3 regions of the Streptomyces sp. NPDC048185 genome follow, and region 3 is predicted to be linked to each of the others. Evidence: riboswitches for the same ligand, from Rfam matches in the RefSeq annotation. Region 3 holds a riboswitch; each other region holds the start of a gene.
What was found. Region 3 has a riboswitch for thiamine pyrophosphate ahead of thiO (glycine oxidase ThiO). Riboswitches for the same ligand answer to the same signal wherever they lie in the genome.
Positions count from the first base shown of each region.

Region 1: linked by a shared signal. The riboswitch ahead of thiC (phosphomethylpyrimidine synthase ThiC) and the one ahead of thiO (glycine oxidase ThiO) in region 3 are both predicted to bind thiamine pyrophosphate.
Region 2: linked by a shared signal. The riboswitch ahead of ACGF3H_RS25345 (thiamine ABC transporter substrate-binding protein) and the one ahead of thiO (glycine oxidase ThiO) in region 3 are both predicted to bind thiamine pyrophosphate.

Region 1 covers NZ_JBIDAN010000003.1:236,700-239,966, forward strand. The annotation lists gene thiC (phosphomethylpyrimidine synthase ThiC) at 1-1,547, opposite strand, end outside; TPP riboswitch at 1,540-1,729, opposite strand; gene ACGF3H_RS11595 (YibE/F family protein) at 1,803-3,266, shown strand.
Region 2 covers NZ_JBIDAN010000009.1:121,048-124,314, reverse strand. The annotation lists gene ACGF3H_RS25360 (SRPBCC family protein) at 84-530, opposite strand; gene ACGF3H_RS25355 (hypothetical protein) at 577-723, opposite strand; gene rlmN (23S rRNA (adenine(2503)-C(2))-methyltransferase RlmN) at 791-1,897, shown strand; TPP riboswitch at 1,934-2,039, shown strand; gene ACGF3H_RS25345 (thiamine ABC transporter substrate-binding protein) at 2,119-3,207, shown strand.
Region 3 covers NZ_JBIDAN010000001.1:364,145-367,411, forward strand. The annotation lists gene ACGF3H_RS01670 (Rv2175c family DNA-binding protein) at 1-85, opposite strand, end outside; gene ACGF3H_RS01675 (FAD-dependent oxidoreductase) at 152-1,393, opposite strand; gene ACGF3H_RS01680 (hypothetical protein) at 1,426-1,776, opposite strand; TPP riboswitch at 1,828-1,939, shown strand; gene thiO (glycine oxidase ThiO) at 1,937-3,148, shown strand; gene thiS (sulfur carrier protein ThiS) at 3,145-3,267, shown strand, end outside.

The DNA.
Region 1 (3,267 bases), on a different contig from region 3:
TCCTCCCACCGGAATTCGAAACGGGCGTCCGACAGCGCGTCGTCCCACTGCTGCGCACCCGGATGACCCTTGGCGAGGTCGGCGGCATGGGCGGCGATCTTGTAGGTGATGACGCCGGTCTTGACGTCGTCACGGTTGGGCAGGCCCAGGTGCTCCTTGGGCGTGACATAGCAGAGCATGGCCGTGCCCCACCAGGCGATCATCGCGGCACCGATGCCGGAGGTGATGTGGTCGTACGCCGGTGCGACGTCCGTCGTCAGCGGGCCGAGCGTATAGAACGGAGCTTCATCGCAGATCTCCTGCTGAAGGTCGATGTTCTCCTTGATCTTGTGCATCGGGACGTGCCCCGGGCCTTCGATCATGGTCTGTACGTGGAAACGCTTGGCGATCCGGTTGAGTTCCCCGAGCGTGCGCAGCTCGGCGAACTGCGCCTCGTCGTTGGCGTCCGCGATCGATCCCGGTCGCAGGCCGTCGCCGAGGGAGTACGTGACGTCGTACGCGGCGAGGATCTCGCAGAGCTCCTCGAAGTTCTCGTACAGGAACGACTCCTTGTGGTGCGCCAGGCACCAGGCCGCCATGATCGAGCCGCCGCGCGAGACGATGCCGGTCTTGCGGTTCGCGGTGAGCGGTACGTAGGCCAGCCGGACGCCCGCGTGGACCGTCATGTAGTCCACGCCCTGCTCGGCCTGTTCGATCACCGTGTCCTTGTAGACCTCCCAGGTCAGGTCCTCGGCCCTGCCGTCGACCTTCTCCAGGGCCTGGTAGAGCGGCACGGTGCCGATGGGCACGGGGGAGTTGCGGAGCACCCACTCGCGGGTGGTGTGGATGTTGCGACCGGTGGACAGGTCCATGACCGTGTCGGCGCCCCAGCGGGTCGCCCAGGTCATCTTCTCGACCTCCTCCTCGATGGAGGAGGTCACCGCCGAGTTGCCGATGTTGGCGTTCACCTTCACCAGGAACCGCTTGCCGATGATCATCGGCTCGATCTCCGGGTGGTTGACGTTGGCCGGCAGCACGGCCCGCCCGGCGGCGATCTCCTCACGGACCACCTCCGGCGAGACGTTCTCCCGGACGGCCACGTACTCCATCTCGGGCGTGATCTCACCCCGGCGTGCGTACGCGAGCTGCGTCACCGCCGTGCCGTTCCTGCCCCGGCGCGGCTGACGCGGACGCCCGGGGAAGACCGCGTCCAGATTGCGCAGGCCACCGCGCGGTGAGGTGTGCTTGATCCCGTCGTCCTCGGGACGGACGGGGCGGCCCGCGTACTCCTCCGTGTCGCCGCGGGCGATGACCCAGTTCTCCCGCAGCGGCGGCAGCCCCCTGCGGACGTCTGTGTCGACGAGTGGATCGGTGTACGGGCCCGATGTGTCGTAGAGCGTGACCGACTGCCCGTTGGTGAGGTGCACCTGACGGACCGGCACCCGCAGGTCGGGGCGCGAGCCCTCGACGTACGCCTTGTGCCAGCCGATGGACTTCCCGGCCTCCGCGGACTCCGCCTCGACGGAGTTGTGGGTGGAGGCAGGCGTGCGTGCGTCCTTGATGGTCATGAGACCTACTCCCTACGCCGGCATTACCCGGTAACAGGTTCAGCGGTCGACGCAGCGGTTTCCGTCTGACGACGCCTCGTGGGCAACATCACTCGACTTCGGTGATGTTTCCCGTGAAACATCGCAGGGACGGAGGTCAGCGCCCTCTCAGCCCGGTGCTCCGAGCTCCCGCGTGTACAAAGGTGCCCCCACGCTAGCGTCAATCCGGGCGCGGTGAACAGAGGGCCCCCCTCGTTCTCTTGCGATGATCGGTCCGTGACCACGACCCAGCACCCTCCCTACCCGCCGCACGAACCTCGCCGCGGCCCGGGCGCGCAAGCAGGCGACGGGCGAGCGGAAGGCCATGCCCCAGGCGGCCCGTACGCCGCCGGTGAGGAGCGCACCGGCAACGGCGGACACGGTGGCAGCGGGGGGCACGGTCACTCGAACGGACACGGTCACGGCCCCGCGGCGCCCGTCTCCCGGCACCTGCGGAAGGTCATCGCGGCGGTCCTCATTCCCTTCGCCGCGGCGGTGGTGGTCGGGCTCGCCGTGCTCTGGCCGGGCGGTGCGCCACCGCACGAGCGCACCGGAGTCGGCTTCGACCGGCAGACACAGCAGGCCACGGTCACCACGGTGGACAGGCTGAGCTGCACGTCCGTCAACGCCTCCGGCGTTCCCCCGACCGGCGACACGTCCACGGCCGAGGGCTCCTCCGCGGTGCAGCAGGCGAACGGCGACTGCAAGCGGGCGACGATCCGTGTCGACACCGGCAAGGACAAGGGCCGCACCTTCACGGAGATCGTGCAGCCGGACCAGACACGCCAGTTGCACGAGGGTCAGAAGGTGGTGGTCGCCTACGAGCCCTCCGCGCCGAAGGACCTGCAGTACTCGGTGACCGACATCGATCGCGGGTTCCCGATGGCCCTGCTCGCGGGCATCTTCGCCCTCGCCGTCGTGGTCGTCGGCCGGCTGCGGGGTCTGATGGCCCTGGTCTCGCTGGCCATCAGCTTCCTGCTGCTCAACTTCTTCATCCTGCCCGCCATCCTCCAGGGCTCGAACCCGCTGCTCGTGGCCGTGACCGGGGCCAGCGCCATCATGCTCATCGCGCTGTATCTGTGCCACGGGCTGTCGGCGCGAACCTCCGTTGCGGTGCTCGGGACCCTGGTCTCGCTGCTGCTGATCGGTGTCCTGGGGTCCCTGTTCATCGGGTGGGCCGCCCTCACCGGCAACACGGACGACAACACCGGCCTGATCCACGGCCTGTATCCGTCGATCGACATGAGCGGCCTTCTGCTCGCCGGGGTCATCATCGGCTCGCTCGGTGTCCTCGACGACGTGACGGTCACCCAGACGTCGGCGGTCTGGGAGCTGCACGAGGCCAATCGCACGATGGGCTGGCGCGGTCTGTACCGCGCGGGCATCCGCATCGGACGCGACCACATCGCCTCCGTCGTCAACACCCTCGTCCTCGCGTACGCGGGCGCCGCGCTGCCGCTGCTGCTGCTGTTCTCGATCGCGCAGAGCAGCGTGGGGACGGTTGCCAACAGTGAGCTGGTCGCGGAGGAGATCGTGCGCACGCTGGTGGGATCGATCGGCCTGGTGGCCTCCGTGCCGGTCACCACCGCCCTCGCGGCCCTGGTCGTCTCGGCCGACCGTCCGGCAGGGCGGACCGGCGCGCGGGACCCCGGTGCCGTGGCACCGGCGCGTGGTGGACGGGGCCGCCGCCGCAAGCGCTGAG
Region 2 (3,267 bases), on a different contig from region 3:
CCCGTCCCCCGTCGCTGGGCCGTGCGTCCTCCCTCAGGACACACCCCGGGCGCCTTGGCGGCAAACGCGGCCGGGGAGTCGCCTCAGACGCGCGCGTCGTGCTCGCGCACCGCGATCCGGGCCAGCTTCGTCAGCATCATGCCGTTGCGGACCGAGACGAAGTAGTCCACGGGCAGCCCGTGCATGCGGGTGCCGGGGCCCCGGAGCGCGTGCCAGTCCAGGGTGAAGAGGGTGTGCTCGCCCCAGGGGGTCAGCTTCATGGCGATGCGGGCCGCGCCGAAGGGCTCTGCCTTCGCCTCCAGTTCCAGGCGGCGGCGCGGCTCGCAGATGCGGACGACGCACGTGTCGTCGAGCGTCACGGCGCCCGCGCCGACCCGCACCTTCAGCCGGGCGCCCACCTCCGGCCAGTGCGGGTCCGCGGCGAGGATCCGCTGCGTCCCCGTCACCCACTCGCCGTAGCGGTGGCCGTCGGACAGCAGGTCCCAGACTTCGGACGGCGAGCTCAGGATCAGACAGCGGTTCCGGGCCATGGGCACGCTCCTGGAGGACGGGCAGCTGAACCCAGGGCGTGGGGACTCACCACTCCTCGGCTCGACGCGGTTCGGCCTCCAGCCTCACGCCGACCGCACCGCCCGCGCAGTCCGGCAAGCCCAGACAGGTGAGCCGACACCCGCCGGCCACGTCCACGCCGGCCGACGCCACGCCGATCGGGAGCCCTGCCATGTTCCACGCACCTCCGCTCAGCTCGCCCGGCGGGGCACCCGATTGGATCTGCGACACTGGGGAGGTCATGCCTAAGCCCGGAGAACTCACATTCGTCGCCCCGCGCGGAGCCAAGAAGCCGCCGCGGCATCTCGCCGATCTCACGCCTGCCGAGCGCAAGGAGGCCGTCGCCGCGATCGGTGAGAAGCCGTTCCGTGCGAAGCAGCTCTCGCAGCACTACTTCGCGCGGTACGCGCACGACCCCGAGCAGTGGACCGACATCCCCGCCGGTTCGCGCCAGGGGCTGCGGGAGGCGCTGCTGCCCGAGCTGATGTCGGTCGTCCGGCATCTGTCGACCGACCAGGGCACCACCCGCAAGACGCTGTGGAAGCTGTTCGACGGGACGCTCGTCGAGTCCGTGCTCATGCGCTACCCGGACCGGGTCACCATGTGCATCAGCTCCCAGGCCGGCTGCGGCATGAACTGTCCCTTCTGCGCCACCGGGCAGGCGGGCCTCGACCGGAACCTGTCCACCGCCGAGATCGTGCACCAGATCGTGGACGGCATGCGGGCGCTCCGGGACGGCGAGGTTCCCGGCGGGCCGGCGCGGCTGAGCAACATTGTGTTCATGGGGATGGGCGAGCCCCTCGCCAACTACAACCGTGTCGTGGGGGCCATCCGCCGGCTCACCGACCCCGAGCCCGACGGACTGGGGCTGTCGCAGCGCGGGATCACCGTCTCCACGGTCGGCCTGGTCCCGGCGATCCACCGCTTCGCCGACGAGGGCTTCAAGTGCCGCCTCGCGATCTCCCTGCACGCCCCCGACGACGAGCTGCGCGACACCCTCGTCCCCGTGAACACCCGCTGGCAGGTGCGCGAGGTGCTCGACGCGGGGTTCGAGTACGCGGCGAAGTCCGGACGCCGGCTGTCCATCGAGTACGCGCTGATCCGGGACATCAACGACCAGGCGTGGCGCGGCGACCGGCTCGGGCGGATGCTCAAGGGCAAGCCGGTGCACGTCAACCTCATCCCGCTCAACCCGACGCCGGGCTCGAAGTGGACCGCCTCGCGGCCCGAGGACGAGAAGGCGTTCGTCGCGGCGATCGAGGCGCACGGTGTGCCGGTGACCATCCGGGACACTCGTGGGCAGGAGATCGACGGGGCGTGTGGTCAGCTCGCCGCGAGCGAGCGGTAATCTGACCGGCGTACATCCGCATTTTCAGACATCTTCATATTCCGACAGGGGAGCGCCACAGCGCTGAGAGTGCGGCACCGGCCGCAGACCCTCCGAACCTGGCCCAGGTCATTCTGGGTAGGGAGATCGGTCATCACTCGAGCTGTTGCGCCCTGCCCGGGAACCTCGCCAGGGGTCCCGGGCGGGGCCGCGTCTTCTCCTGGTCACCCAGGAGGAATTCCGTGAGCATCACCAAGAAGGCCAGTGTCCTGGCCGTCGGGCTCGGCCTCGTCGGCGGCCTGGCCGCCTGCGGATCGTCGTCCGACGGCGACGACCAGGGGTCCGGCGGCTCCAGAACCGTGACCCTCGTCAGCCACGACTCGTGGGCCGCGTCCAAGAGCGTCATCGCGGACTTCGAGAAGAGCTCCGGCTACAAGGTCCGGGTCCTCGAGGACGGCGACGCCGGGCAGGCCGTCAACAAGGCCGTCCTCACCAAGGACAATCCGCAGGGCGACGTCTTCTTCGGCGTCGACAACACGCTGCTGTCCCGCGCCCTCGACAACGGCCTGTTCCAGTCGTACGAGCCCAAGGGCTCCGACATGATCCTCCCCGAGTACCGGGTCGACCAGGACAAGCACCGCGTCACGCCCGTCGACACCGGTGACATCTGCGTCAACTACGACAAGGCGTACTTCAGCGAGCACAAGCTGAGCCCGCCCGACTCCCTCGACGACCTCGCCGAGCCCGCGTACAAGAACCTCCTCGTCACCGAGGACGCCGGCAGCTCCTCGCCCGGTCTCGGCTTCCTGCTGGGCACCGCCGCCAAGTACGGCGACGACGGCTGGGAGGCGTACTGGAAGAAGCTGAAGGCCAACGGCGTCAAGGTCGTCGACAGCTGGGAACAGGCGTACAACGAGGAGTTCTCCGGCTCGTCCGGCGGCAAGAAGGCCAAGGGCGACCGCCCGCTCGTCGTCTCCTACGCCTCCTCGCCGCCCGCCGAGGTGATCTACGCCGACCCGAAGCCGGACACCGCGCCCACGGGCGTCGCCACCGGCACCTGCTTCCGCCAGGTCGAGTACGCGGGCCTGCTGAGCAACGCGAAGAACACCGAGGGCGGCAAGGCGCTGCTGGACTTCCTGGTCAGCAAGAAGTTCCAGGACGACATGCCGCTGAACATGTTCGTCTACCCGGTGCGGGAGGCCGCGCAGGTGCCGCCGGAGTTCGTGAAGTACGGGCCGCAGGCGAAGAACCCGCAGACCCTGGACCCGCAGAAGATCGCCGACAACCGTGACCAGTGGGTCAAGTCGTGGACCTCGCTCCTCCTGAAGTGACCGACGCGACCAAGGCCGCCCGCGCCACCGGTGCCCGGCGGCGCGGGAGCGCGGCGCGGC
Region 3 (3,267 bases):
CCTCGACGCCGAGCATCTCGGCGATGTCGGGGACGGTGAGCCAGGCGGGTACGAGAGCATCGATCTTTGCGTCAATCTCGGTCACGTCTCCAGCCTGCCATCTGGCACTGACAGTCGGAAGCCGGACCCGGCCCAACCCGCCGACGGCGGACTACGCCGTCGCCGCCTTGAGCGGCCGCGCGGGGTCGGCGAGCAGCCGCGGGTCCATCCTGGCGCCCGCCTCGATCAGCCGCCTGCCCTGGGCCAGGTCCCGGGGCCGGCCCACCGCCAGCAGCGCGATCAGCCGCTCGTCGCGCAGCCAGCAGACCGTCCAGGCGGCACCGGAGGGGTCGCCGCGCCACAGCGTGGTGTCCGCGGCCGTGTGATGGCCCGCGTACTGGACGAACCGGCCGAACTGCTCGGACCAGAAGTACGGCACCGGGTCGTACACCGCCGGGGCCTCGCCGGTGGCGGCGCCGACGATGTCGGCGGCGACCGTGCGCGGGCCCTGGAGGGCGTTGTCCCAGTGGTGGACGAGCAGGCGCTCGCCGTAGCGGCCGGAGGGGAAGGAGGCGCAGTCGCCGACCGCGTGGACGTCGGGCACGGAGGTGCGCAGGCGGTCGTCGGCCAGGATCTCGCCGTGCGCGCCGAGCTCGACGCCGGAACCGGCGAGCCAGGCGGTGGCGGGGCGGGCGCCGATGCCGACGACGACGGCACCGGCGGGCAGCCGCGAGCCGTCGTCGAGGACGACGTGACCGGGCTCGACGCGCTCCACGCGCGCGTGGGTGCGCAGTTCGGCGCCCGCGTCGGCGTACCAGGCGGTCATGGGGGCGGCGACCTCGGCGGGCACCGCGCCGGCGAGCGGCCGGCCGGCGGCCTCCACGACGGTCACCGCGCAGCCCGCCTCGCGCGCGGCGGTGGCGAACTCGGCGCCGATCCAGCCCGCGCCGACGACCACGATGTCGTGCTGCCGGGCCAGCACCGGGCGCAGCCGCTCGGCGTCGTCCAGGGTGCGCAGCAGGTGGACGCCGGGGACGCCCTCGGCACCGGGCAGCCGGACCGGTTCGGCGCCGGTCGCGACGACGAGGACGTCGTAGGGCACGGGCCCGGCGGAGGTGTCCAGGACGTGCGCGCCGGGGCGCAGGCGCAGCGCCTCGCAGCCGAGCCGCAGCTCGATGCCGAGCGCCTCGAAGTCGACGTCGAAGGCGGAGCCCTCGGCCGTGCCGAGCAGGACGGCCTTGGACAGCGGGGGGCGGTCGTACGGCTGGTGGGGTTCGGCGCCGATCAGCGTAACGGTGCCGGTGAAGCCCTGTTCGCGCAGGGCGACCGCGGTCTGCACGCCCGCCATGCCCGCACCGACGACGACCACGCGACGCTCCGCGTCCGCTCCCCGCTCCTGCGTCTGCTCGTTCACCTGATCACCTTAGACACCCGGCAATTCGCCGGTCAGTCCTCGTGCGCGGTGATCTCCTCCACAACGCTCGTACCGCTGCCCTGCCGCGACTCCCATTCCCAGGTCTCCTCCAGCCGCACCCGCCCGTCGGGCAGGTCGACGACCGTGGACACGCAGTGCCCCGACGACGTGCTGCCGTCGGTCCTGAGCTGTACGTACCGGAAGTCGAGCCGGTCGCCCGCGCGGGTGCCCACCAGCCGGCCGCGGACGACGTCGCCACCCGTGTACTCGGCCCAGACCTCGCCGTCCTCCTCGTGGTAGGTGAACCGGGTGCGGGTCCCCACCTGGCCGGGGGCCTGGTCGGCGACCGGGGCGAGGACGAGACCGTCGAGCGAACGGGCCACGGTGGAGGCTCCCTTACGAGTTCGGCGTGGTGCGGGCTAGGGTGGCCAACGTAAAGCACTCGCGGGAGCCCGGACGCACCGGGCTGAGAGGGAGGCTGGCGGCCTCCGACCGTACGAACCTGATCCGGGTCATGCCGGCGAAGGGAGGGGCTGGACGCCCATGCCGTCCCCATCGATCGCACCGTCCGTACCACCCCGCACGTCCGACGTCCTCGTCGTGGGCGGCGGGATCATCGGCCTGGTCACGGCCTGGCGGTCCGCGCAGCGCGGGCTCGCCACGGCTCTCGTGGACCCCGAGCCGGGCGGCGGCGCCGCCCAGGTGGCCGCCGGGATGCTGGCCGCCGTCACGGAACTGCACTACGGCGAGCAGACGCTGCTCGGGCTGAACCTCGCCTCGGCCCGCCGCTATCCGGAGTTCGCCGCCGAGCTGACCGACCTGACGGGCCACGACCTCGGTTACCGCCGCTGCGGCACCCTGGCCGTCGCGCTGGACGCCGACGACCGCGCCCACCTGCGGGAGCTGCACGCGCTGCAGGAGCGCTCGGGGCTGGAGTCCGAGTGGCTGTCGGGGCGCGAGTGCCGGCGTCTGGAGCCGATGCTGGCGCCGGGCGTGCGCGGGGGGCTGCGGGTGGACGGCGACCACCAGATCGACCCCCGGCGGCTGGCCGGCGCGCTGGTGGCCGCCTGCGAGCGCGCGGGTGTGGTCTTCCACCGGGTGTGGGCCGACCGGCTCGCGGTCGCCGGGGACCGGGCGACCGGCGTCGTCACGGCCGGCGGCTCGGTGCTGGAGGCCGGGCAAGTGGTGCTGGCCGGGGGCAGCCTGAGCGGGCGCCTGGCGGGCGTGCCGGAGGCCGTGCTGCCCGCGGTGCGGCCGGTGAAGGGCCAGGTGCTGCGCCTGACCATGCCGCGGGCGCACGGGCCGCTGCTGAGCCGGACGGTGCGGGCCGTGGTGCGCGGCAACCCCCTCTACCTGGTGCCCCGGGAGAGCGGCGAGCTGGTCGTCGGCGCCACCAGCGAGGAGCTGGGCTGGGACACGACGGTGACCGCGGGCGGTGTCTACGAGCTGCTGCGCGACGCCCACGAGCTGGTCCCCGGCATCACCGAGCTGCCCCTGACGGAGACCCGCGCGGGCCTGCGCCCCGGCTCCCCCGACAACGCCCCGCTGCTCGGCCCGACCGGACTCGAGGGGCTCCTGCTGGCCACCGGCCACTACCGCAACGGCGTGCTGCTGACCCCGGTCACCGGTGACGTCATGGCGCACGTCCTGACCACCGGGGAGCTGCCGGAGGAGGCCCGTCCCTTCACTCCCCGGCGCTTCGGCGCCGCCCCCGCACTCTCGCAGCAGACCGTCCTCACGGAGCAGACCGCATGAACATCTCCGTCAACGGGGAGCCGCGCGAGGTGGCTCCCGGCACGGCCCTGGACGCCCTGGTGGGCACGCTCACCGCGGCGCCGTCCGGCGTGGCCGCCGCCCTGAACGAGACCGTCGTC